Regions from separate parts of the Lactiplantibacillus sp. 30.2.29 genome, predicted to be linked through region 3. Evidence: predicted binding sites of a transcription regulator. Region 3 holds the regulator's gene; each other region holds the start of a gene.
What was found. Region 3 encodes CtsR, which represses protease genes until heat stress. Its sites were predicted from a motif close to TTGGTCAAAAAAGGTCAAANA; they were not measured.

Region 1 (6,454 bases), on a different contig from region 3:
TCAATTCAAGCAACGATATCCGGAAATGTTTACCAATTATCCACACTTTTGCGACAGTGGGGCGCTGACAGTCGGAAAACTTTATCTATACAAAACACCAGGAAAGTGGGTTTTAAATTTTCCAACGAAAAAGAATTGGCGAAATAAATCGCAATTAGCCTATATCGAGGTCGGGCTACAGAAGTTTGTCGCGACTTATCAGGAAAAGGGCATCGAATCTATTTCATTTCCACAGTTGGGTGCCGGCAATGGTGGTCTTGACTGGGAGCGAGAAGTTAAGCCACTGATGGAGAAGTATTTAGGAGAATTGCCGATTACGGTCTATATCCATTGCTATCTTGCTTAGGAAAAGGGCTGAAATAGAATAATGTCGAATGAATACTTGGAATACACATTGTATTAGTTAATTGTCATGGATCATGATTAAATCGTACTGTTTTGGATTGCTGTTCGTCAGCCGGCCCCTCCAGTCGGGAAGCCGCTCGAATGGCAGATGAACGGCCACCTATCTTGGTACAATTAACCGCTGAACGTTTAGCAGCTGGTCCTTTAGGCAAATTTTAATCGGTATCGATGATGCTTTATGGCATTTAAGTACTGAGAGGATTACCTGAATATTTTTCAATACTTCCAGCGGACACTAGTCTTGAATTTAGTCCCCGAATTTAGTCAATAAACTCACCTGTACTGACAATTTGAAACTTTGCTATCTCAGGCGATTAGAGAGAAAATCTCACATTTTCAGTGAGGACACATGTTTGAAGCATTAGATCATGGGTCAGAAAGCTTGGTTATTGTTAGAACTAGTCTCACAGTTAAATATCAAAATGACCGTGTCCCCGGAAACCAACGACTAATCCCACAAAAAGTTGAGTCCGCACATGTCTGTCTTTCGAATACAATTCAGGCTGGAAGGTGTTTCTGACAATGCTCAGCGATGAAATTCCACTTAGCAAGCGTTGTGTGCTTGGTTAGTGGAAGACCAGTATTTAAGACGTGGGCTTTCGGCTTAAATCTGTGTCCATCGCGTTCCAGCGTTGTCAGAAATACCTGGAAGCCGACATAGGACGACCCTATCACAGCAGGTTTACGCTAACTCGCACTGTTTCCAGCGGGTCTCAGCTGGCAGTTCTTGAACTTATAAAATGGCATGATTTAACCATCTTTAAGGCTAAAGAATAACTAGCACAACGCGTATTGAATATTAGATTTCTGTCCTTCAGGCAATTTTTTAACCAATATGATGATATTTTACAGCATTTACACGCACAACGTGTTTGCAGAATAAAAAAGGTAGGTCAATGCCGGACGTAAATCCGGGCATTAACCTACCTTTTTAAAGCCTCAATTATTCAGCCTTAGTCTCCGCAGCTAAGACGATCTTGCCGTCTTCAACCTTAGCGACCATGTTCTTAACATCGCCGTGATCCAAATAGAAGTCAGCGATTCGGTCTTCAATCTGTTCTTGAATGACACGCCGAAGTGGACGAGCACCCATTTGTGGGTTGTAGCCCAATTCAACGAGTTTTTCTTCAACTGGTTCAGTAACATGAACGTGCAGCCCTTGGTTAGCGAGCATGCCGTTGACATCTTCAATCATCAAGCCAACGATCTTCATCAAGTTTTCCTTGGAAAGGGCGTTGAATTGAATGATGTCGTCGAAGCGGTTCAGGAATTCAGGCTTGAAGTAATCCGTTAACCGACTAGTAATGTCGTGCGTCTTACCCTCAGCCGCAGCACCGAACCCGACGTTAGCTTCGCTGTCACCAGTACCGGCGTTAGACGTCATGATGATGATGGTATCCTTGAAGCTGACGGTCCGACCTTGAGAATCGGTCAAACGACCATCGTCAAGAATTTGCAGGAACATGTGCATGACGTCAGGATGAGCCTTTTCAACTTCGTCTAGTAAGACCAAGCTGTATGGGTGACGCCGAACTTGTTCAGTAAGCTGACCGGCTTCTTCATACCCAACATAGCCAGGCGGTGAACCAATCAACTTAGCCACTGAATGTGGTTCCATGTATTCACTCATGTCAAAGCGAATCATGGCATCCTCTGAACCAAATAGTTCCTTCGCTAATTGCTTAGCAAGTTCCGTCTTACCAACCCCAGTAGGGCCGACGAACATAAACGAACCGATTGGCCGACCAGTGCCGTTCAAACCGATCCGGTTACGACGAATCGCGCGGGCAACGGCGTCAACTGCTTGGTCTTGACCAATGACGTTACTCTTCAAGTCAGGGGCCAAGGTCTTCATTTGAGCCTGTTCCTTAGCTTGTAAGTCACCGACTGGAATACTCGTCTTTTCTTCGACGATTTGTTCCATATCTTTGACGGTCACAGTGGCCGTGTCGTTGTTAGGCTGATCTGCATTTTCATCAGGCTTAGCCTTTTCCAACTTAGCGACTTGATCACGATAGTAAGCAGCTTTTTCGTAGTCTTCCTTCTTCAAGGCATCCTGCTTTTGCTTCTCCGCTTCGTCGATCTTTTCCTGAATCGTCTTAGGATCGACCGTCTTCAAAGTCAAGTTCTTACGTGAACCAGCTTCATCGAGTAAGTCGATGGCCTTGTCAGGTAAGAACCGGTCTTGAATGTAACGGTTCGATAACTTGACCGCAGCGACGATTGCATCTTCGTCGTACTTCACGTGATGGTAATCTTCGTACTTCTTTTGAATACCCTTGAGAATCTTAATGGATTCTTCGACGCTTGGTTCGTTGACCGTCACTGGTTGGAACCGACGGGCGAGGGCGGCATCCTTTTCGATGTCCCGGTATTCATTTAAGGTGGTTGCCCCAACTAATTGGAAATCACCACGGGCAAGGGCCGGCTTCAAAACGTTGCCAGCGTCCATCCCGCCTTCAGCATTGCCGGCACCCATGATTTCATGGATTTCGTCAATGAAGAGGACGATGTTCGGATTGCTCTGAACTTCTTTCATTAATTGTTGCATCCGTTGTTCGAACTGGCCGCGAATCCCGGTTCCTTGAACAAGGGAAGCCACGTCCAAACGAATGATTTCTTTATCTAACAGTTTTTGTGGAACTTGACCAGCAACGATTTTCTGTGCTAAGCCTTCCACGACCGCCGTCTTACCAACCCCGGCTTCACCAATCAAAACAGGATTGTTCTTCGTCCGGCGGTTCAAGATCTCGATAACACGGTTGATTTCGTTATCGCGACCGATGACCGGGTCGATTTTACCCTGCTTGGCTTGCGCCGTTAAGTTGAAGCCATATTGGCCAAGGAGACCACCGCCGTTATTGTTGCCACGACGATTGCCGCCACCATTAGGACCAGCTGGCTGGGTCGGTGGGGTCTGTTGCTGCCGGTAAGCGTTATTGGAATCAACGCCGCCCTGCATTGCACGGAAAATGTCGTCAAGACCACCAAAACCGAATGGATCTTGTGCCATATCAGCACCTCCAACTCCGTTATTTGGTTGCTGTTCCTGATTCTTTAGCAGTTGATAGCAATTTTGACAAAGATTGATTTGTCGCCGCTGACCGTTGACGCTCGTATATAAATGGATCGTCGCTTCGTTCTTATGGCAATTGTCACAAAGCATTATGCTGTCACACACCTTTCGCATCAGAAATATAACTAAACCACTAGGGCTATAGTTAAAGGTTCAAGGATTTGTTTGACCTTTGTTGACCTTTGACTATTAGTATAGCGAATTTACGGACCGTTGCAAGCGAAAAGTCTCAAAATCAAAACTGGAAATTGTCTGACCAACTTGCAGCAGGTTGTATTAATTTAGTTATTTCCGAATAGTCTGGATAGTTGCAACTCATGGCTTGTCTTGTAACCGGATTCGTTGTATATTAATTATCTGGCTAGTAACAGTCCGGATGCAACCGTCTGTCTATATTATAGTACAAAGCGGTTTTTTTGCATGGATTGCGCCTGACCAGTTTTGATGTTTTGAGCACGGCTTTTCATTAGCAGCCGTCAGCTGTTAGTGAGCGGCGGAAGGTCGGGCCTGAAACGTCAAAAGGATGGTGCAGCGATGGCTCAACCAGACTTTGAGGAGGTGGCAATGAATTGGCAACGGATTATACCCAATTAATGGAAGCGTTACGCACGGGCGAACAGGAAACGTTCACTGTGACGCCGGAAGAATTCATGGCTTTTCACGATGCGTATATGAAATATGAGTATCGGAAGAGAGTGATTGGAACGGCGGACCTCGATGGCCGCATTGTTTACCATTTTGAGAAGGATGGTACAGCAACCAATTAATAGGCCTAGCTTGAATGAAAGGGCTTGTATTTTAATTGGATAATTGCTATCATCATTATTAAGGGCTCCTGAGTAGACGTGTTGGCGGCAACTCGAATTCACTCGGAACCAATTTTAAATTTATCTATCTTGAAGGAGATCGAATAGTTATGAAAAAGAAAGAATTTCACGTAATCGCAGACACTGGTATCCACGCACGTCCAGCTACTTTATTGGTACAATCAGCAAGTAAGTTCAACTCAGAAATTACGTTGCAATACCAAGACAAGTCAGTTAACTTGAAGTCCATCATGGGTGTTATGTCACTCGGTGTTGGTAAAGATGCTGACGTTACCATTTCTGCAGAAGGTGCCGACGAAGCCGACGCTATTGCAGCTTTAACTGAAACGATGAAGAAAGAAGGATTATCTGAATAATGGCTGAAAAGGTACTAAAAGGAATTGCGGCCAGTGATGGTATCGCAATTGCTAAGGCCTATATGCTAGTTGATCCAGATTTATCATTCGAAAAAACAACGGTCTCCGATACGGATGCTGAAGTTGCACGGTTACATGATGCTTTTGATGCTTCCAAGGCAGAACTAAAGGTCATTAAAGACAAAGCGGTTGAAAACTTGGGTGAAGAAGAAGCAGAAGTTTTTGAAGCTCATATCACCATTTTGTCTGACCCAGAAATGCTTGGACAAATTGAAGGTAAAATCAAGGATGATAAAGTCAATGCAGAAGAAGCCTTGAAGGAAGTTACGGATACTTTCATTTCAATGTTCGAAGCAATGACGGATAATGCATATATGCAAGAACGAGCCGGTGATATTCGCGACGTGACGAAGCGGGTCTTAAGTCACTTGTTAGGGGTTACCTTACCAAGTCCAGCTTTGATTGACTCCGAAGTTATCGTGGTTGCCCACGATTTAACACCTAGTGATACTGCTCAACTTGATCGTAAGTATGTTAAGGGCTTCATTACTGATATTGGTGGTCGGACGAGTCACTCCGCTATCATGTCACGGACGCTCGAAATTCCAGCGGTCGTTGGTTCCGAATCAGCCACAGCTGATATCAAGGCGGGCGACACGGTCGTCTTAGATGGTATCAACGGTGATGCTTTGGTTGAACCAACCGACGCCGAAGTAACGGATTACGAACAAAAGGCGAAGGACTTCGTGGCGCAAAAAGCTGAATGGGCTAAGTTGAAGAATGAAGCTACTGTTTCTAAAGACGGTAAGCACTTCGAATTAGCTTCAAACATCGGGACTCCAGACGATATGGATGGGGTTTTGGATGCTGGCTCAGAAGCCATTGGGTTATTCCGGTCAGAATTCTTGTACATGAATAGTTCAGAATTACCTGACGAAGAGACGCAATTCCAAGCTTACAAGAAGGTTGTCGAAGGCATGAACGGCAAACCCGTGATTGTCCGGACCATGGATATCGGTGGCGATAAGGAATTACCTTACTTGCCATTACCTGATGAAATGAACCCATTCTTGGGTTACCGGGCGATTCGGATTTCGCTTGATCGTGATGACATTTTCCGGACCCAGTTACGCGCGTTATTACGGGCGTCCCACTATGGTCAATTACGGATTATGTTCCCAATGATTGCCACTCTTGATGAATTCCGCAAGGCCAAGGCCATCTTCGAAGAAGAAAAGGCTAAGTTGGTCGCTGCTGGGACACCAGTTGCAGATGACATCAAACTTGGGATTATGATCGAAATCCCTGCTGCCGCAATTTTGGCTGACCAATTTGCTAAGGAAGTTGACTTCTTTAGTATTGGGACCAACGACTTGATCCAATATTCCTTTGCTGCTGACCGTGGTAACGAACAAGTTTCATACTTGTATCAACCATACAACCCATCGTTGTTACGTTTGATCAAGCATGTGATTGACGCTGCTCACGCTAACGGTCGCTTCACAGGGATGTGTGGTGAAGTTGCTGGGGACCAAATCGCGGTACCATTACTGATGGGCTTAGGCTTGGATGAATTCTCAATGAGTTCAACTTCCGTGCTTAAGACGCGTTCATTGATGAAGAAGCTTGATACTAAGGAAATGGCTAAATTAGCTGATAAGGCGCTTAACGAGTGTGTTACCAACGAAGAAGTCAAAGAATTAGTTGAAAAGAACGTCTTTGATAAGTAATCAACATTAAGCGATTCAGGAAAGAGTAAATCTGCGGATTTGCTCTTTTTTTGCATTTTT
Region 2 (9,051 bases), on a different contig from region 3:
GAAACGCCTGCTTGGAATCTGACGAGATTCTAAGTGGGCGTTTTTTGTTACCACCGATGGGGATAAGTCATTTAATTTGGGAAATAAAGGGGCGATCAGGTTGAAAAAACGAGCAATAGTTGCAGCAATTATGAGTTTAGCATTAGTCACGGTGTTGGCCGCGTGTGGCAAGCAGAGTAGTCAGAGTACTGGCAGCGGCAAGTATGCCAGTAGCCAAGTCCTGAATCTGTCCTACCCGAGCTCATTAGATTCGATTGATATTTCTAACATGTCCGGTTATGGCAGTACCGGGAATATTTTTGAAAGTTTGTACCGCTTGGGTAAGAACGGGAGTATTACGCCTGGTTTAGCGAAGTCCACCAAGGTTTCAAAGGACGGTAAGACTTATACATTCACGATTCGCAATGCCAAGTGGAGTGACGGGTCCAAAATCACTGCGCAAGATTTTGTTTATTCATGGAAACGCACGGTGACCCCCGCAACGAAATCGCAATACGCCTACCTATTTTCAGGGGTGAAAAACGCGGATGCAATCGTTGCTGGTAAAAAATCACCAGATACGCTAGGTGTGCAAGCCAAGGGTCAACATACCTTCATCGTCACTTTGGATAAGCCAATCACGTACTTCAAGAAGTTAATGACTTACCCATTGTTTGGACCAATCAGTGAAAAAGCGGTTAAAAAGTGGGGTAGCAAGTATGCCACGAAAGCCCAATACATGCTCTACAGTGGTCCATTTAAGCTGACGGGTTGGACTGGGACCAACAACAAGTGGCAATTCGTCAAGAACGACCAGTATTGGGATAAGAAAGCCGTTCATTTGCAGAAAATCAACTATACGGTGAATGAAAGTACGACCACGACGTTGAACTTGTTCCAAGAAAAGAAGCTCGACCTCACTCAGCTATCCAGTGAACAGGTTAAGAATCTTAAGTCCAACGCTGATTACACCACGTACCCATATTCCATTACGGCATTCTTGATTTATAACTTCCAAGACAGCAATGCCACGATCAAGAAGGCACTGAATAATAAGAACATTCGCCAAGCCATTTCATTGTCGATCAACCGCAAGACGCTGGTCAAAAACGTCATTGGTGATGCGTCGACCGTCTCCAAGACATTCGTGCCGCAAGACTTGGTCAAAGATCCTAAGAACGGTAAGGATTTTGCGGATGAATCGACGGTCAAGAATTCAACGTCTTATAACAAGGCCTTAGCTCAGAAGTTATGGAAACAAGGGTTGAAGGAGACTGGGATTAAGAAATTATCATTGACGCTGTTGGCTTCAAATGATGACCCGAATAAGCCAATTTCACAATACTTGAAGTCAGCGCTGGAAAAGAATTTAGATGGATTAACGGTCAACCTTTCTAATATTCCTTCTAAAGTCGCTTCTAGCCGGGCGCAAAGTGGTAACTTTGATCTTTATTTGAGTGGTTGGGGCGCAGATTTCAATGACCCAATCTCACATCTACAAATCATGACCAACAACAGTGGTTACAACTATGGGAAGTACAATAGTTCAACCTACAATGCCTTAGTCAAGAAGGCGCAGAACCAGGATGCCAACAAGGCAAGTGCACGCTGGCAAGACATGATTAACGCCGAAAAGACGATTATGCAAGACCAAGGCATTACGCCGTTGTATCAGACGAACTATTCTTACTTGCAGAATCCGAAGGTCAAAGGGATTATTCACAACACCGCCGGAACGCAGTGGAATTATAAGTATGCTTATATTGCAAAGTAAACAACCAGTTTCTTAATATTGGTTGTTAAGCGATACTTTTAGACACGAAAGCCCACCATAATTAGGTTGCAGCAATTGCAACCGATTATGGTGGGCTTTTGTGTCGTCGTTAAACACAGTAGGGAAAGTGTCATTTTGAGGAGGTGACGGGCTACTGGTCGATGTGATTAACAACATACTTGACTGGTTGATGATTGGCCATCGCAATCACGTTTTCAGCAACGATTGCCGCCATTCCGTCACGCGCTTCGACGGTCGCATTGCCCAGATGTGGCGTCAAGATAACGTTGTCCATTGTCGTCAGTGCGGGTGTCACTTGGGGCTCATGCTCGTAAACGTCGAGGGCTGCGCCAGCAATTTGGTGCGTTTGTAACGCAGTAACTAGGGCCTGTTCGTCGACAATTGGGCCACGCGCGGCGTTGATCAAGAGGGCAGTGGATTTCATCTTTTTGAAGGCCGCTTGGTCAATCAGATGCATCGTTTGCGGGGTGAGTGGCAAATGCAAACTCACGATATCGGACTGGGCGAGTAAGTCGTCTTCGGAGACGAAGGTTGCGCCCAGTTGCGTCTCAACACTGACGGGGAGCGGGTGGTGTTGCGTGTAGAGGATTGGCATATCAAAGGCGTGTAACCGTTTGGCAACGGCTTGGCCGATTTGGCCCATGCCAATGATGCCGAGTGTCTTAGCTTGTAAGTTGTGACCGAGAAAGAAAAGTGGCGCCCAACCGTCGAATCCGGTTGTTCGCATCAAATGGTCGCCTTCAACGATGCGGTGTGCGAGGCTGATAATCAGACCAGTTGTCGATTCAGCGGTGGCGACTGATGAAACATTCGGCGTGTTGGTCACAGGAATGTGGCGGGCGGCCGCGGCCGCTAAGTCGATATTATTAGTCCCGGCACCAAAATTCGCAATTAATTTTAACTTTAGCGCGTGTGCCAAGATGTCTTCGTCAACCTGCGTGGAAAGCGGGGTGATGAGATAGTCAGCGTCAGCTACGCGGTCAATGAGTTCGTCGTGGCTGATCAGTTGCTCACCGGTATAGGTGTCGATGGTCAGCTGATTTTGGCGCAGTAACGTATTTGCTTTCGCCGGTAATTGACCGGCAACCAAAACTTTAGGCATAGTGGAAACTCCCTTTACTGATAAATTAAGCCACGGTGAATCTGCTGTTTTAGCAAGAATGCCCGTCGCTTGAAGTCAATTGCAGTATGGCCTTTTTACTTGCAAAAAACAAGTCAGAACGCTGCGCGAACCATGCAACGCGCCTTGTGAGTAGTTAAAAGAAAGCGCAAAAAAACTGAACCAACCCGAAGGCGGTTCAGTTTGATGCTGCCATTATTTTAAGTTGTTGTTTTCCATGATATCATCGATCAAACCATATTCTTTAGCTTCTTGTGCGCTTAAGTAGTTATCACGTTCAGTATCGTGGTTCAACTTTTCGACGGTTTGACCAGAGTTGTCTGCCAAAATCTGGTTGATCTTCTTACGAGTCTTCAAGATTTCTTCGGCAACAATTTTAATTTCCGTTTGTTGACCTTGAGCACCGCCGGATGGTTGGTGAATCAAGATTTCGGAGTTAGGTAAAGCGAACCGCTTGCCCTTTGTACCGGATGAAGCTAGGACGCTGGCCATTGATGCGGCCATCCCCATAACGATGGTTTGAACATCAGACTTGATGAAGTTCATCGTATCGTAGATTGCTAAGCCGGCAGTAACCACACCACCTGGTGAGTTGATATAAAGGTAGATGTCCTTACCTGAGTCTTGGGCATCCAAGAAGAGTAATTGGGCAATGATCGCATTGGCCATGTTATCTTCGATCGGGCCGGAAAGCATAATGATACGGTCCTTTAATAGTCGTGAATAGATGTCATAAGCACGTTCACCACGTGATGACTGTTCAATAACTGTAGGAACTGGATACATGATTTGTTAGCCTCCTAAGGTTGCAATATTTGATTAGCTTGGTTGCTAATTAATAAGTGTAGTTTACCGCAAAGGTCAGTGAAGGTCAAAAGAAAAACCTCAAAAACTAAATTCCGTTTTGTGACTTAACGTGGTATACTTAGGTTTCTATCATATACGGCTTGAGATTGGGTGATCCCAATCTCTTTTTTTACGTCAAACTTCAATGGTCAACAACATAACGAAAATTGCAGATTGAGCCAGTTGCCGAATTGCGATTAGATTGAACAGGGACGTTGGCTGTTACCAAGCAACCGGTCCATCGGTGTTTGAAAACGTGCCAGTGGTGGTATTATCCGTATCCGTAGCTAAATCAGTTGTTCGTTGGATTCCGTGAGCAATTGATTTAGCGCCGTGCTGGCTAGCTAATTCCGGGGTAATCCCGCCGAATTCAGTAGCAACCATTCCGGGATCAACGGCGTTAACCGTAATATTGGTGGTTTGAAGCTCTTTGGCGAGCTGAATCGTGAACATGTTGAGTGCGGCCTTAGAAGCTTGGTAGCCAATCGCGCTGGCATGATAAACGCTCGACTGGGGGTCTAATGCGTTCGTGAGCGAGCCCATCATGCTAGAAATATTGATGATTTTGGATGGGCTAGACTTAGTCAACAATGGCAGGCAAGCTTGAGTCATGGCGATTGTGCCTAGAAAGTTCAGATTCAGGTCGGCTTGAATTGTCTCCAGTTTGATGAGTGAAGGTCGTTGGTGATGGTCAAATGCTGCTCCAGCATTATTAATTAAAATGTCGAGCTGACCATATTGCTTTTGAATTGTGTTTACGGCAGCTTGAATGGATTGGGAATCGGTGACATCCAGTTGAACAACGGTCACGTCTGCCAGGTGGGCTGCTTCAACGGCCGCTCGCCCCTTTGCTAAGTCTCGGCTACCCATAATGAGCTGTTGCCCCTGGGCGTGTAGTGCTTTAATGAGTGCCAGTCCCATACCGCGGTTGCCGCCAGTGACGAGCGTAACAATTTCATTGGTCATCTGAATCACACTTTCTTAATAGAATAATGGTAATCTTAACACGCTAGCGTTACACTAGCGCAAGTAAAAAAGTTGGGGGAAAACGATGGTGGCATCAATCAAACAAGTCGCACAGCAATTTGGGATCACTTATGATACATTGCGATTTTATGAGCGCTGTGGGTTGTTAACGGATGTGGCGCGAAATAAACATGGTCAACGGATCTCCTCAGCTGAATGTTAAAATGATTGTGTACCAAGGAACCAACGACTAACCCATCAAAATATTGGGTCCGCACATGTCTGCCTTCCGAATACCATCCCGGCTGGAAGGTATTTTGGGTAAGGCCCAGTGGTGAAATTTCACTTAGCAAGCGTCTTGTGCTTGGTTAGTGAAAGACCAGTATTTAAGACGTGGGTTATCGGCTTAAATCTGTGTCCACCACGTTCCGGCCATTGCCCAGAATGCCTGGAAGCCGGCATAGGACGCATCCACAAGAGTATGTTTACGGTAACTCGCACTGTTCCCAGCGGGTCTCAGCTGGCCGCTTTTGAACTTAACACCTGACATGATTTAATCATATTTAATGATAAAGCATAACTCGTATTCTGATATGTAGAAATAAAACTTTTGCTATCATTAAATTCATCGAACAACTATACTGATAGATGGTCCAATTATATTGACGGCTAACTAGATGAAATAAATCACGCGGTTGCCAATGTCATATGGTTGGTAGTGTCTAACTTGTGATTAGGTTTAAATTCAGTTACCATAAAAAGATGTAAGCGGTATAGGCCACCAATTCAGCAGAATTAGGCCACAAAAAAAGCTGAGAATCACTTCTCAGCTTTGCGATGCGCCCGGAGGGAATCGAACCCCCATTTCAAGAACCGGAATCTTACGTGCGATCCATTACACTACGGGCGCCTAAACAACATATTATATTCTAGCGAATAATGGATAAAAACACAAGGGTTTTACATAAAAATTTATTTTGGGAGGTATTTTTATGGCACTGGGACAAGGCTTTCGCCAGCAACAACGGCAATCGCAGAAGTTAGCGATGACCCAGCGGCTGCAACAATCTATTCAGATGTTACAGTTCAATGTGGAAGAATTGCGGGATTTTCTCACGCAAAAAGCCCTTGAGAATCCGTTGATCGATGTGGATACGAATTGGAATAATAATCACGCCAGTTTAAGTGCAGCTAAGAACGTGACTGCAAAGGATGATTTTATTGAACGGGTGTCGACGTCGAATCAGCATTCCTTATTTGAATACTTATTGGATCAGATTCATTTAACGATGCGCGATACCCATTTGCGGCAAATCGTGCTGTATCTTATTGAATACGTGGACGTCAATGGTTATCTGCATCTTGATGAAGCTCAAGCACGGCAAGAAACACAGGCAACACCGATTGAACTACTGGATGCCATCACGTTACTCCAGCAACTTGATCCACCAGGTGTCGGTGCCCGCAGTTTACAAGAGGCCTTAATGCTTCAGACGGAAAATGATGACCACGCGCCTAATTTGGCATACATTATTTTAGAAGAAGACTTCGACGCGTTTGTTAATCGTCACTGGGATGGCTTGGCGAAAAAGTACCAGGTCGAGCTGGCTGATATTTCCAATATTTATGATTACGTTCGGACGTTGACACCAGTACCGGGTGCGGCGATTGGACAAGAAACGACCGGCTACATCTTTCCAGACTTAGTCGTCACTAATCATGAAGGTCAACTCGCATTAAAGACTGCGTCGATGGCTCAGCCGGTGGTGAAGTTCCGCCGCAAGTATTATCAGCAGATGGGGCAGCACGATGACCGGGAAGTGACGGAATATCTGAAGGAAAAGAAAAATGAGTATGACTGGATTGCCAGTAGCTTACAGCAACGAGAAGCAACCATTTTTCGGGTCGGCACTGCGATTATCGAGCGCCAGGAAGATTTCTTCTTAGAAAAAAGTCAAGATTTAAAGCCGCTATTATTGCGAGATGTGGCCCAACAGCTACAAGTTCATGAGTCGACGATCAGTCGTAGTATCAATGGGAAGTATATTCAAACGGACTTCGGGATGTTTGAACTTAAACGTTTCTTTACCAAAGCTGTCAGCAAACGTCCCACTGGGGGCAAAATTGTGTCTGCAGACAGTGTCCAACACCGAATTATGACCCTGATTGAGCAGGAAAATAAAGAAAAACCGCTTTCAGACCAAAAAATTGTTCAGATTCTTAATGCAGAAAATGTCGAACTTTCTCGTCGAACAGTGGCAAAATATCGGGAAAATCTTAACATTCCGTCTTCGTCCAAACGGAAACAGTACTTGAGAACCGAATGATAGTTTGTGACCGGTTTTGGACCAGTCGGTTATAAGGCCCCACAGGGTTTCATTTGCAACCACCTGATGAACCTGTTATAATTCATGTTGTGGTAAGAGAGGTATGCAACATCGATTTCTTAGTAAATTAGCGTTGTGTGCTTTGTTTTTTGAAGTCTTTGGGTCGTTTTTCGACATAGCTGGACCAGACCCGTCCCACTAGAGAGCAGGTTGGATGCCATGCATTCAGATATTCAATGGATTGAGGCAATTGCCCCAGATATGGTTGACATGCTGAGTCGTCGTTACTTAGTATTACGAACCATTAATTGGATGGCCCCAGTTGGACGTCGGCTATTAGCTCAGACATTAGGTGTTAGCGAACGGACGTTACGAACCGAAACGGATACGCTACGCAAGCTTGATTTGATCATGACGAACAAGTCAGGCATGCAAGTTACCCAGCAAGGTCAGGACGTGTTGGTCGGATTAAGCCACTTCATGGATGAGTTAATGGGCATTCGCCAGAAGGAACGGCAGTTGGCGCAATACTTTAACATTAAGCGTTGCATCATCGTTTCTGGTGATTCCGATCGACAGTTGAAAGTTATTGGGACCATGGGCGAAGAAGTGAACCAACTATTACAGCAGTTATTGCCAGAAGGTCATAACATTATTGCCGTGATGGGTGGTCATACCATGGAACATGTCGCAAGTCACTTAACTAATAAATTAGGTGATAAACGTGATTTGCTATTTGTTCCGGCACGTGGTGGTGTTGGTGAGTCGGTTGCGATTCAGGCAAATACCATTGCGTCACAAATGGCACAACATACTGGCGGTAAATTCCGCTCGTTGTTCGTGCCAGAACAGGTCAGTGAACGGACGTATGAACCGCTCCTCAAAGAACCTAGTATTCAAGAGGTGTTGGCGATTATCGGGCAAGCTAACGTGGTTGTGCATAGTATCGGTGAAGCCATTTCGATGGCGCATCGCCGTAATATGTCAGAAGATCAGATTAAGGTATTACGCAGTCGCGATGCGATTGGTGAAGCCTTTGGTTATTTCTTCGATAAGAAGGGTAACGTGGTCTATCGGATTCCACGAATTGGGTTGCAAATCGGAGAACTGGCCCATCGGGAGATTATACTCGCGGTTGCGGGAGGCGCTTCTAAAGCACCGGCAATTGGCGCGTATATGAAGAACATCGCACCTAAACAGACGTGTTTGATCACGGATGAGGGTGCAGCTAACTTGATTTTAAAAAAGTAATCTTCTATAGTGAAGTTGCTTTTTAAAATAAAACTATTTTTATTTCCACAAGGAGGAAATTCTAGTATGTCTGTAAAAATTGGTATTAATGGTTTCGGACGTATCGGTCGTTTAGCATTCCGTCGTATCTTAGAACTTGGTGAAAAGTCAAGTGATATCGAAGTTGTTGCTATTAACGATTTAACTTCACCTGCATTGTTGGCTCATCTTTTGAAGTATGACTCAACTCATGGTACTTTGAACGCTGACGTTTCAGCAACCGACGATTCAATCGTTGTTAACGGTAAGAACTACCGTGTTTATGCTGAACCACAAGCACAAAACATTCCTTGGGTTAAGAACGACGGTGTTGACTTCGTTCTCGAATGTACTGGTTTCTACACTTCAAAGGCTAAGTCACAAGCTCACTTGGACGCTGGTGCAAAGCGTGTCTTGATTTCTGCTCCTGCTGGCTCAGACTTGAAGACCATCGTTTACAATGTTAACGATGACATCTTGACTGCAGATGACCGTATCGTTTCTGCTGGTTCATGTACTACTAACTGCCTTGCACCATTAGCATTCTTTGAAAACAAAGAATTCGGTATCAAGGTTGGTACTATGACTACTATCCATGCTTACACTTCAACTCAAATGTTACTTGACGGCCCTGTACGTGGTGGTAACTTCCGTGCTGCCCGTGCTGCCGGTGTAAACACTATTCCTCATTCAACTGGTGCTGCTAAGGCTCTTGGCTTAGTTATCCCAGAATTGAACGGTAAATTACA
Region 3 (9,051 bases):
ATCAGTAGCACCGAACCCAACGGACTTTTCATCCCGCAAGGTCGTGGCCCCTAAGTTCGACGTCATGATGAGAATCGTGTTTCGGAAGTCGACTTTGCGGCCTTTCGAATCAGTCAAGTAGCCATCATCCAAGACTTGCAACAGAATGTTGAATACGTCTGGATGAGCCTTTTCAACTTCATCAAACAGCACGACTGAGTATGGCTTCTGGCGTACCTTTTCAGTTAACTGACCACCTTCATCGTAGCCGACATAGCCGGGTGCTGACCCAATCAAACGACTGGTCGAGTACCGTTCCATGTATTCAGACATATCGATCCGAATCATGTTGTCCTCTGACCCAAACATGGCTGCAGCTAAGGCCTTCGCTAATTCGGTCTTACCAACCCCAGTCGGGCCAAGGAACATGAAGGAACCAATTGGCCGGCTTGGATCTTTCAATCCACTCCGCGCCCGGCGAATGGCCCGTGCTACTGCAGAAACGGCTTCTGGTTGACCGACGACCCGTTCATGCAAAATCTTTTCCAAGTTAACTAAGCGTTCGCTTTCGGATTTTTGCAATTGGGTTAGTGGGACACCCGTCCATTCAGCAACCACTTGGGCAATATCTTCTCCGGTCACTTGTAAGTCATAGTGCGGTGTGTCGCCTTCAGTGATTTGTGCTTCTTCATCAGCTTCAATGCGATCCAAACGTTGCTTGAGTTGCATTTCCTGCTTGCGAATATCCGCGGCTTGTTCGAAGTCCTGAGCTTCAATCGCCGTTTCCTTTTCTTCACGTAACTGCGCGAGCTTGTCCTGGTTCTTGGACAACTTAGTCGGTTGATCCATCTGGTCGATGCGGACTTTCGCCGCCGCTTCATCCATCAAATCAATCGCCTTATCTGGTAAGAACCGATCACTGATGTAGCGACTGGACAACTTCACCGCTTGATTGACGGCTTCATCAGTAATTGTCACGTGATGATGTTCTTCATACCGTGGCCGCAAGCCATCGAGAATCTCAACCGCTTCATCTTCAGTCGGTTCATTGACCATGACCGTGGCAAACCGCCGTTCAAGTGCGGCATCGGATTCAATGTACTTTTGATATTCGTTTAAGGTCGTCGCCCCAATGGTTTGGAGTTCGCCTCGTGCTAATGCTGGCTTCAAAATGTTAGAAGCATCAATGGCCCCTTCAGCACCACCGGCACCAATCAAGGTATGCAATTCATCGATGAATAAGATGACATGCCCATCGTTGTAGATTTCGTCGATCACTTTCTTTAAGCGGTCTTCAAATTCACCACGATACTTGGTTCCGGCAACTAGTGAGCCCATATCAAGCATCATCAGCCGTTTGTCAGCCATGTCATTCGGTACGTCGCCAGCAACGATCTTTTGTGCCAGCCCTTCAGCGATCGCCGTCTTACCAACGCCGGGTTCACCAATCAAGACTGGATTGTTTTTCGTCCGCCGTGACAAGATTTGAATGACCCGCTTAACTTCTTTGGAACGGCCCACAACTGGATCCATTTCCTGTTCACTCGCCAGCTGCGTCAAATCACGCGCCAAGGAGTCCAAGGTCGGTGTGCCTTCCGTCTTCTTACCACCACGGTTAGCCGCACTGCCCTTACGCTTACTCATCGCATCACTGACACCAAGTTTACGCAAAACAACTTTGCGTGTTTGACTCAAATCTAAGTTCAAATTCATCAAAATACGCGAGGAGAGGATACTTTCATCAGAGAGCATCGCTAACAAGAAGTGTTCAGTCCCAATCTTGTTGGCGCCAAGCCGTTTGGCCTCATCACCAGCAACGGATAAAATCTCCTTAGCCTTTGGTGAATATGGCAAATACGTATCTTTGCCAATATTGCTCAACGTCCCGTAGCCAGTGAACCGTTCAATTTCTTCACGGATGTCATCTTCGCTCACAGCGTACTGTTGCAAGACTTTATTAGCAATACCGTTCTTTTCGATGGCTAGTGCTAATAACAAATGTTCCGTACCGACTGCCTGATGCTTAAAATATTTGGCCTGTTCCTGTGCTAGTACTAGCACACTTTTGGCACTAGGTGTAAATAAGTTATCCATTGCGATTCCTCGCTTTCTTTAGCTTTCGTAACGCAAGTGGTTCAAAATCCCGATAATTATTCGAGCCCGGAGACTATTTTCAAGGTCTCGGTCCGTCAGTCCTAACGTGTCGTGATCGATTGCCACTAATATCAACTGCGCTTCCCTACGATTTAAAACGTCGTCCTCATACAGACTCTGAACAACTGCGTAGGCATCCCGTTGTGTGATGGAATCGCCGATCACTTGAATGAGGGCATCCAACACATCAGCATCATCGACCAAATTAACCTTTTCAATGCGAATATAACCGCCACCGCCACGCTTACTTTCAACTAAGTAACCATTTTGGATCGTAAACCGCGTTTTAATCACATAATTAATCTGTGAGGGTACCACGTTGAAAAGGTCGGCAATTTCTGAACGCCGAATTTCAACATGCTCCGAGTCCGCCAAAATACTTTTTAAATACTTTTCAATAATATCCGAGATATTTTGACTTTGCATGTGCTTCACCCTTTTCATTATCTTTGACTAATATTGACTTTTATTATACGAGGATAATGGAAAAAAGCAAAGAATTTCACCCAACTGGCGACCCAGCATGTGCTTAACGGTTGTTACAGCATAGCACGCCAAGCACTTGCTTTCAATTGATTGGACCGGATTTTCGACCCTGATTCGTTAACTTTGTTAGGCCTTCATATTCATTCAACTACCTATTTAAAATATGTCAAGTGTTGGCGTCTGAATTTGGTCAACTTTGTCTGGGACTCGTCGTTTATCCAACAGCTTGAGTTTCTATACTACAGGTTGTCCGCCTGAATTTCGACTAATACGCCACTTGTTTATTTACGACCGGCCACGCTTAACGTCATTTTGAACAGATACTTCATATATAGATTGTTCGTCATGAATTATGATTTAAACGTGCTATTCTCTAAATTCAGGAGCTGCCAGCTGAGACCCGCTGGGAACAAGTACGAGTTGGCGTAAATTTGCAGAATCGTGTGCGTCCTACACCGGCTTACAGGCATTTCTGACAATACTGGAACGTGGTGGACACAGATTTAAGCCGAAAAACCACGTCTTAAATACTGGTCTTCCACTAACCAAGCCAAGAACGCTTGCTAAGTGGAATTTCACCACTGAGCATTGTCAGAAACACCTTCCAGCCTGGATATGATTCGAAAGGCGGACGTGGGCGGGCCCAACTTTTTTGTTAGATTAGTTGTTGGTTCCTTAGTATACAGGAATGTTGAAATAAACTGTCAGACTGGTTCTAACAATAACCAAGCATCCTGACCCATGATTTAAGACTTCGAACACGCGGTTTCACTGAGATTGTCAAAACTTCCTCTAATCACCCGGGATAGCAAAGTCTTGAATTATAAGTGAAGACAATTTATTCGACTAAACGCAAGACTAGCTGACATTGAGATTCGTGAATCGCATTCAGGTAATCTTTTCAGTAACTAGATGCCATAATTCAGCATTGATCCCGTTTGAGAGCTTGCCTGAAGGACCAGAAACCTAATATTCAGTGGTCAATTGTACCTAGATAGGTGGCCGTTCATCTGCCATTCGAGCGGGTTCCCGACTGTAGGGGCTGGCTGACAATGCTCAAGGGCGAAATTCTTCTTGTCCGGGTGAATTTCCCGGGCTAGAAGAAGACTCGTATTTGAAATTGCGCAGTGGGTTTCTGCGTGAGTTCAAATCGATGTCCGCCCTGTTCCAGCGTTGTCAGCCGGCCCCGGAGGTCGGAATAGAACGCGTCTCGGCAGACGAACAGTAAACCGACCAACAGGCACGTTTAAATCATCTTTAATGCCAAATAATTAACGCAAGGCGCACTACTGGTGAATCTCATCAATTCATTGGGCGGAGCCAACTCGAAAAAGGCATTTCAAAATGATGGGGCGATCACACCTCAGCACCAGTCACAACACAGCAGTACACCACACGTCAAAAGTGGCCATAAAAAAATCCAGTCAAATGACTGGATTAGTTGGTTTAACCGTAATCGGGAAAACAGGATTTGAACCTGCGACCCCTACGTCCCGAACGTAGTGCTCTACCAAGCTGAGCTACTTCCCGAGAAAATTAAATAAAAAGCCTTAGTAATCACTAAGACTGTGTTAAACGATCGGGAAAACAGGATTCGAACCTGCGACCCCCTGGTCCCAAACCAGGTGCTCTACCAAGCTGAGCTATTTCCCGATACTAATGCACCCAGTAGGAGTCGAACCTACAACCTTCTGATTCGTAGTCAGACACTCTATCCAATTGCGCTATGGGTGCTTATTTAAAATGCCGAGGACCGGGATCGAACCGGTACGGTTATCACTAACCGCAGGATTTTAAGTCCTGTGCGTCTGCCAATTCCGCCACCCCGGCAAATTAAAAGCGGAAGACGGGATTCGAACCCGCGACCCCCACCATGGCAAGGTGATGTTCTACCACTGAACTACTTCCGCATAATAAAGCTATTCAATTGTAAATGCCGACTAGAGGATTCGAACCTCCGACCTCCTCATTACTAGTGAGATGCTCTGCCAACTGAGCTAAGTCGGCATGTGCGGGTGAAGGGATTTGAACCCCCACGTCGTAAGACACTAGAACCTAAATCTAGCGCGTCTGCCAGTTCCGCCACACCCGCATGATATTAACCATGCCCGTTGCCGGTCTAACAGTTCTTACTGGTATGCCTTGACAACTATTTAACTTTATCATCTTGTTGAATAGTTGTCAACAACTTTTTCAATTAATTGGATAAATATACTTTTTTAATGGATAAACAAGTTCTATTTTTCCGACAAGAAATATTATAGCACGGTAGCCTAAAATAGCAAACCCTATTTTCAAAAAAATTCTATTTAATTTCAAAAAAGCCACTGAAACCGCCTTTTGACGGCTGAAATTCGGCTGTAAATCTCCATTAAAAACTAACCTTTATCTTCCATAAAGCCTGCTTTCCACCAATTTCACTGCTGATACGCGTTAATTTTATACTCATAAATTATGCAAAAACGCGGAGCCGCATCACTGCGAATCCGCGTTTGACTAAATCATCAGTTCGATTTAACCTTGTTTTTCGATTTTAGTCTTGCCGTGCATGTAAGGCACTAAGACATCTGGAATCGTGACCGTGCCATCTTCATTTTGATAGTTTTCCAAAATAGCTGCAACGGTCCGACCGACTGCTAAGCCACTCCCATTCAACGTGTGGACGAATTGGAGTTTACCATCATCGTCGCGATACTGGATGTGTGCGCGCCGTGCTTGGAAATCAGTACAGTTTGAACAACTTGAAATTTCACGGTACTTGTTTTGTTCTGGGAACCATACTTCTAGGTCATGCGTCATGGCAGCGGTGAAACTCATATCACCAGTCGTCAACGTAATCACGTGATATGGCAAGCCGAGCTTCTTCAATAATGATTCGGCATTATTGGTCAGCTTTTCAAGTTCATCCCATGAATCTTCAGGCTTCGTAAACTTGACCATTTCAACCTTATTGAATTGGTGTAAACGAATCAAACCCTTGGTATCGCGACCGGCACTACCAGCTTCTTCCCGGAATGCTGGTGATAACGCCGTGAAATAGACGGGTAATTTTTCTGCCGGAATAACTTCATCGCGGTAGTAGTTTACCAATGGGACTTCAGCAGTTGGGATCAACGTTAAATCTTGCGTTGTGATCCGGAAGGCGTCTTCCTTAAACTTAGGGAATTGACCAGTCCCGTACATTGATTCATCCGTCACCATGTATGGTGGTAAGACTTCGGTATAGCCTTCTGCTTCATGTTGGTCCAAGAAGAAGTTGTAGACGGCCCGTTCAAGTTTGGCCCCATCACCAATGTAGTATAAGAACCGACTTCCTGAGACTTTGGCGCCCCGTTCGAAGTCCAAGATACCTAAATCTTCACCGATGTCCCAGTGGGCTTTTGGTGTGAAGTCGAACTTCCGTGGCGTCCCGATCCGACGTAATTCAACCGCGTCTTCTTCCTTCAAGCTGACCAGCACGTCTGGATGAGGCACGTTTGGTAAATGAGCTGCCATGTCTTGGACTTGCGCGTCGATCGTCCGGCGTTGTTCATCCAAGTCTTTAACATCCGCACTAACCTTTTGCATTTCAGCAATTTCAGCACTGGCATCTTCTTTATTGCGCTTCTTTTCTGAAATCTCACCTGAGACCTTGTTCCGAGTAGACTTGAGTTGTTCACTCTTCGCAATCAATTCACGGCGTTGTTCGTCCGCAGCTAACAAGTCATCGATATCACTAGCAGCAACGCCCCGATGACCAAGTTGTTCTTTGACAAAATCGGCATTTTGCCGAATCATTTTAACATCTAACATAACGACGTCTCCTTTGTAGAAATTAGTTGTAAATAAAAACAGTCTCTCCTCCCATATTGGGACGAAGAGACTGCGATTCGCGGTACCACCCAAGTTCAGGATTATTTGTTAATCCCACCCTTAAACGGATAACGGCCGTGCCGTGCAGTATTACCTGCCCACATTGTCGCGCCGGAGTTTCGACTGCCGGTTCACACCACCCACCGGTTCTCTGAACGTCTACTTAAAACGCGCCGTGTTTACTATTCACTGTCTACTATAAATCATTGATGTCCAAAAGGCAACTAGCCGAGACTCTTAACCTTTTCATCAATCAAGCGAATGACTTCCTGACGAGCACTCGGGTCCGCAACGAAATCTAATTGGTCGCCATCGATTTGCATCTTAGGGCTGTGGTCATAGTTAGCGTACCAGTCCGTATACCGTTCGTTCAACGTTTGATAGTATTGGTATAGGTCTGGATCTTGGTCGATTTGTTCATATGAGCGGCCCCGCTTTTGAATTCGCTTGAGCATCGTATCGAACGAAATATTGATGTGAATCAACAAGTCTGGGCTCTTCTGATGCTCAGCTTCAGGCAATTCTTGCATCATGTTATTCAATAGCGAGTCGTAAATGTCAACTTCGGTGTTGGTCGCCCGTCCCAAATCCCCGTTTAAATGGAACAATAATGAATCTTCGAAGATTGAGCGGTCCAAGACGTCCAAGTCGTTGGCAAACGCTGATTTGATACTATCCAACCGTTTATTTAAAAAGTAGATTTGTAATAAGAACGCATACTTCTTAGGGTCCTTATAAAATAACGGCAAAATGGGATTATCATCAACTGATTCGTAAAACGCTTTGGAGCCGAAATGTTGGGCTACTAATTGCGTTAAACTCGTCTTGCCGGCACCGATTGTTCCTGACATTACAAGCATGGGGCGTCTCTCCTTTTAGTCACGTCAAAATTTTGATTATCTTTAAAAGCAACACTACATATTGTACGCACCCAAGTCCTAAAATGCAATATCTGGTGAGTCAATTCCATAAAAAACTTAGTTTGGCTTAATTTGTCTTGAGTGCATGATTAAAGCGTGCTGGTTTTCAAGGTCAAAAGCGGCCGTTCCGCCACCATGCGATTGGCTTCCTGGCTGTAGCGACCGACAAGCACAAGCCAAACAGCTATCACGTTTTAATTTCATGCTAGATGATGACTAGCGTAATTCGTAACTTCATGCCCACTAAAAAAGGCATCCCCCAGATTGGAGACACCTACTCAATTTGCTGATCAAGAACATCCGCGACTTAGGGGCGTAACCCCGTTTATATCGCGTCAGTCATGTTCCTAAGCTAAGTATTACTTAGCCGCCTTTTCACGTGCCTTTAACAGGCTCACGTATTGTTCCAAGGTCAGGTTGTGCTTGGTCATGAATTGGGCACTCTTTTTGCCGACGTAGCGGAAATGCCATGATTCATAATCAATCCCCGTTGACTTGGTCCCGCTCTTCGTAAAGCGTAGTACGAAACCGTAGTCTGGGGCGTGCTTGATTAACCATTGTTGCCCTTTGTTCTTGTCTGATGAAGAGAGCAACTGATTGCCATGCGTGTTATACCAATGCGTGTTCATGATATCCGCAGCTAAGCCAGTCTCATGCTCACTACCACGTGGTACCGCCACGTATTCTTTCGTCAGCTTCAAGGCTTCTTTGGCCGACTTGCCCTCGTTCTCATAGGTTTGAATCGATTGACTCCAAACCTCTTTTTGATAGGCAACGGACCGGTAACCAGAAACGATGGTTGCCGGGTACCCGGCCTTCTTAGCGCCAGCCATGAAAGCTTCCAGTGGCTTGACGATTGACGTCCGGACATCGATTCCATTGACACTCGACTTACTGAAACTCATTTCTGAGCGCTTGTTCCACTTGTTGACGACGACCAGATCAGCATCCGTCGACTTGACGCCCTTTGGCAATTCACTGATCAGTCGTTGCCGTTTGGTCTGCGTCTTGGTCGTTTTCGCCGAACTGCTTGATGATTTTGACACACTCGACTGGCTGTTAGCGCCACAACCACTCAAGACGCCGACTAACGTTACTAATGCTAAACCTCTTACTAAATTACGCTTCCACATTTCTCTCGCTGCCTTTCTCTGTCCTAGCTTAGCATAGGGGACGGATTTAAAACTTGTTTTCCAGTCGATATTTGATAATTTTTAATGATTTTTTCATTTAACCATTCATCAGCACTCGCACAGTCATAGCTGAGTTGATTGCTAGCTGACTCCCCGTTTAAAAAAATGCACCTAACTCCAACTGCGAGTTAAGCACATTCTAAATACGAGTTAATCTTTACCATGATGATGGCGGGTTAAGTCAACCTTATCCAACGGAATCATCTTGGTATGATAACGAATCTTGTAGTAGACATATAACACAATAAATAATGGGATACTCATGTAAGTGACCCCGATGGCTTGCCAGTCCAGTGTCGCAAACGAATGCAAGTCTTGGCCAATAATGACGACCAAGCAGAGGATAAATGCGAACCATGGCCCAAATGGGAACCACTTAGCATGGTAACGCAACTCACTGAGCTGATGGCCCTGCTTGACAAACGCCCGCCGGAACCGCAAATGTGAGATGGCGATTCCTAGCCAAG

Region 1: KGF65_RS03260 (ATP-dependent Clp protease ATP-binding subunit) is a predicted target of CtsR. The motif match lies at 3,644-3,664, and genes of this name have one in related genera.
Region 2: clpP (ATP-dependent Clp endopeptidase proteolytic subunit ClpP) is a predicted target of CtsR. The motif match lies at 3,752-3,772, and genes of this name have one in related genera.

Annotation. Positions count from the first base shown of each region.
Region 1 is NZ_JAGYGU010000003.1:158,259-164,712, forward strand. Features, by position in the region: gene KGF65_RS03255 (macro domain-containing protein) at 1-346, shown strand, start outside; gene KGF65_RS03260 (ATP-dependent Clp protease ATP-binding subunit) at 1,349-3,571, opposite strand; gene KGF65_RS03265 (hypothetical protein) at 4,051-4,248, shown strand; gene KGF65_RS03270 (phosphocarrier protein HPr) at 4,398-4,664, shown strand; gene ptsP (phosphoenolpyruvate--protein phosphotransferase) at 4,664-6,394, shown strand.
Region 2 is NZ_JAGYGU010000005.1:290-9,340, forward strand. Features, by position in the region: gene KGF65_RS03880 (peptide ABC transporter substrate-binding protein) at 101-1,753, shown strand; gene KGF65_RS03885 (2-hydroxyacid dehydrogenase family protein) at 1,905-2,876, opposite strand; gene clpP (ATP-dependent Clp endopeptidase proteolytic subunit ClpP) at 3,090-3,680, opposite strand; gene KGF65_RS03895 (SDR family NAD(P)-dependent oxidoreductase) at 3,963-4,706, opposite strand; gene KGF65_RS03900 (MerR family DNA-binding transcriptional regulator) at 4,792-4,929, shown strand; tRNA gene KGF65_RS03905 (tRNA-Arg) at 5,545-5,616, opposite strand; gene rpoN (RNA polymerase factor sigma-54) at 5,699-7,033, shown strand; gene KGF65_RS03915 (sugar-binding transcriptional regulator) at 7,253-8,284, shown strand; gene gap (type I glyceraldehyde-3-phosphate dehydrogenase) at 8,351-9,051, shown strand, end outside.
Region 3 is NZ_JAGYGU010000007.1:46,468-55,518, forward strand. Features, by position in the region: gene KGF65_RS05370 (ATP-dependent Clp protease ATP-binding subunit) at 1-2,073, opposite strand, end outside; gene KGF65_RS05375 (CtsR family transcriptional regulator) at 2,092-2,559, opposite strand; tRNA gene KGF65_RS05380 (tRNA-Pro) at 4,076-4,149, opposite strand; tRNA gene KGF65_RS05385 (tRNA-Pro) at 4,199-4,272, opposite strand; tRNA gene KGF65_RS05390 (tRNA-Arg) at 4,280-4,353, opposite strand; tRNA gene KGF65_RS05395 (tRNA-Leu) at 4,364-4,449, opposite strand; tRNA gene KGF65_RS05400 (tRNA-Gly) at 4,458-4,529, opposite strand; tRNA gene KGF65_RS05405 (tRNA-Thr) at 4,554-4,626, opposite strand; tRNA gene KGF65_RS05410 (tRNA-Leu) at 4,630-4,711, opposite strand; gene serS (serine--tRNA ligase) at 5,134-6,411, opposite strand; gene KGF65_RS05420 (deoxynucleoside kinase) at 6,696-7,331, opposite strand; gene KGF65_RS05425 (D-alanyl-D-alanine carboxypeptidase family protein) at 7,751-8,524, opposite strand; gene KGF65_RS05430 (amino acid permease) at 8,735-9,051, opposite strand, start outside.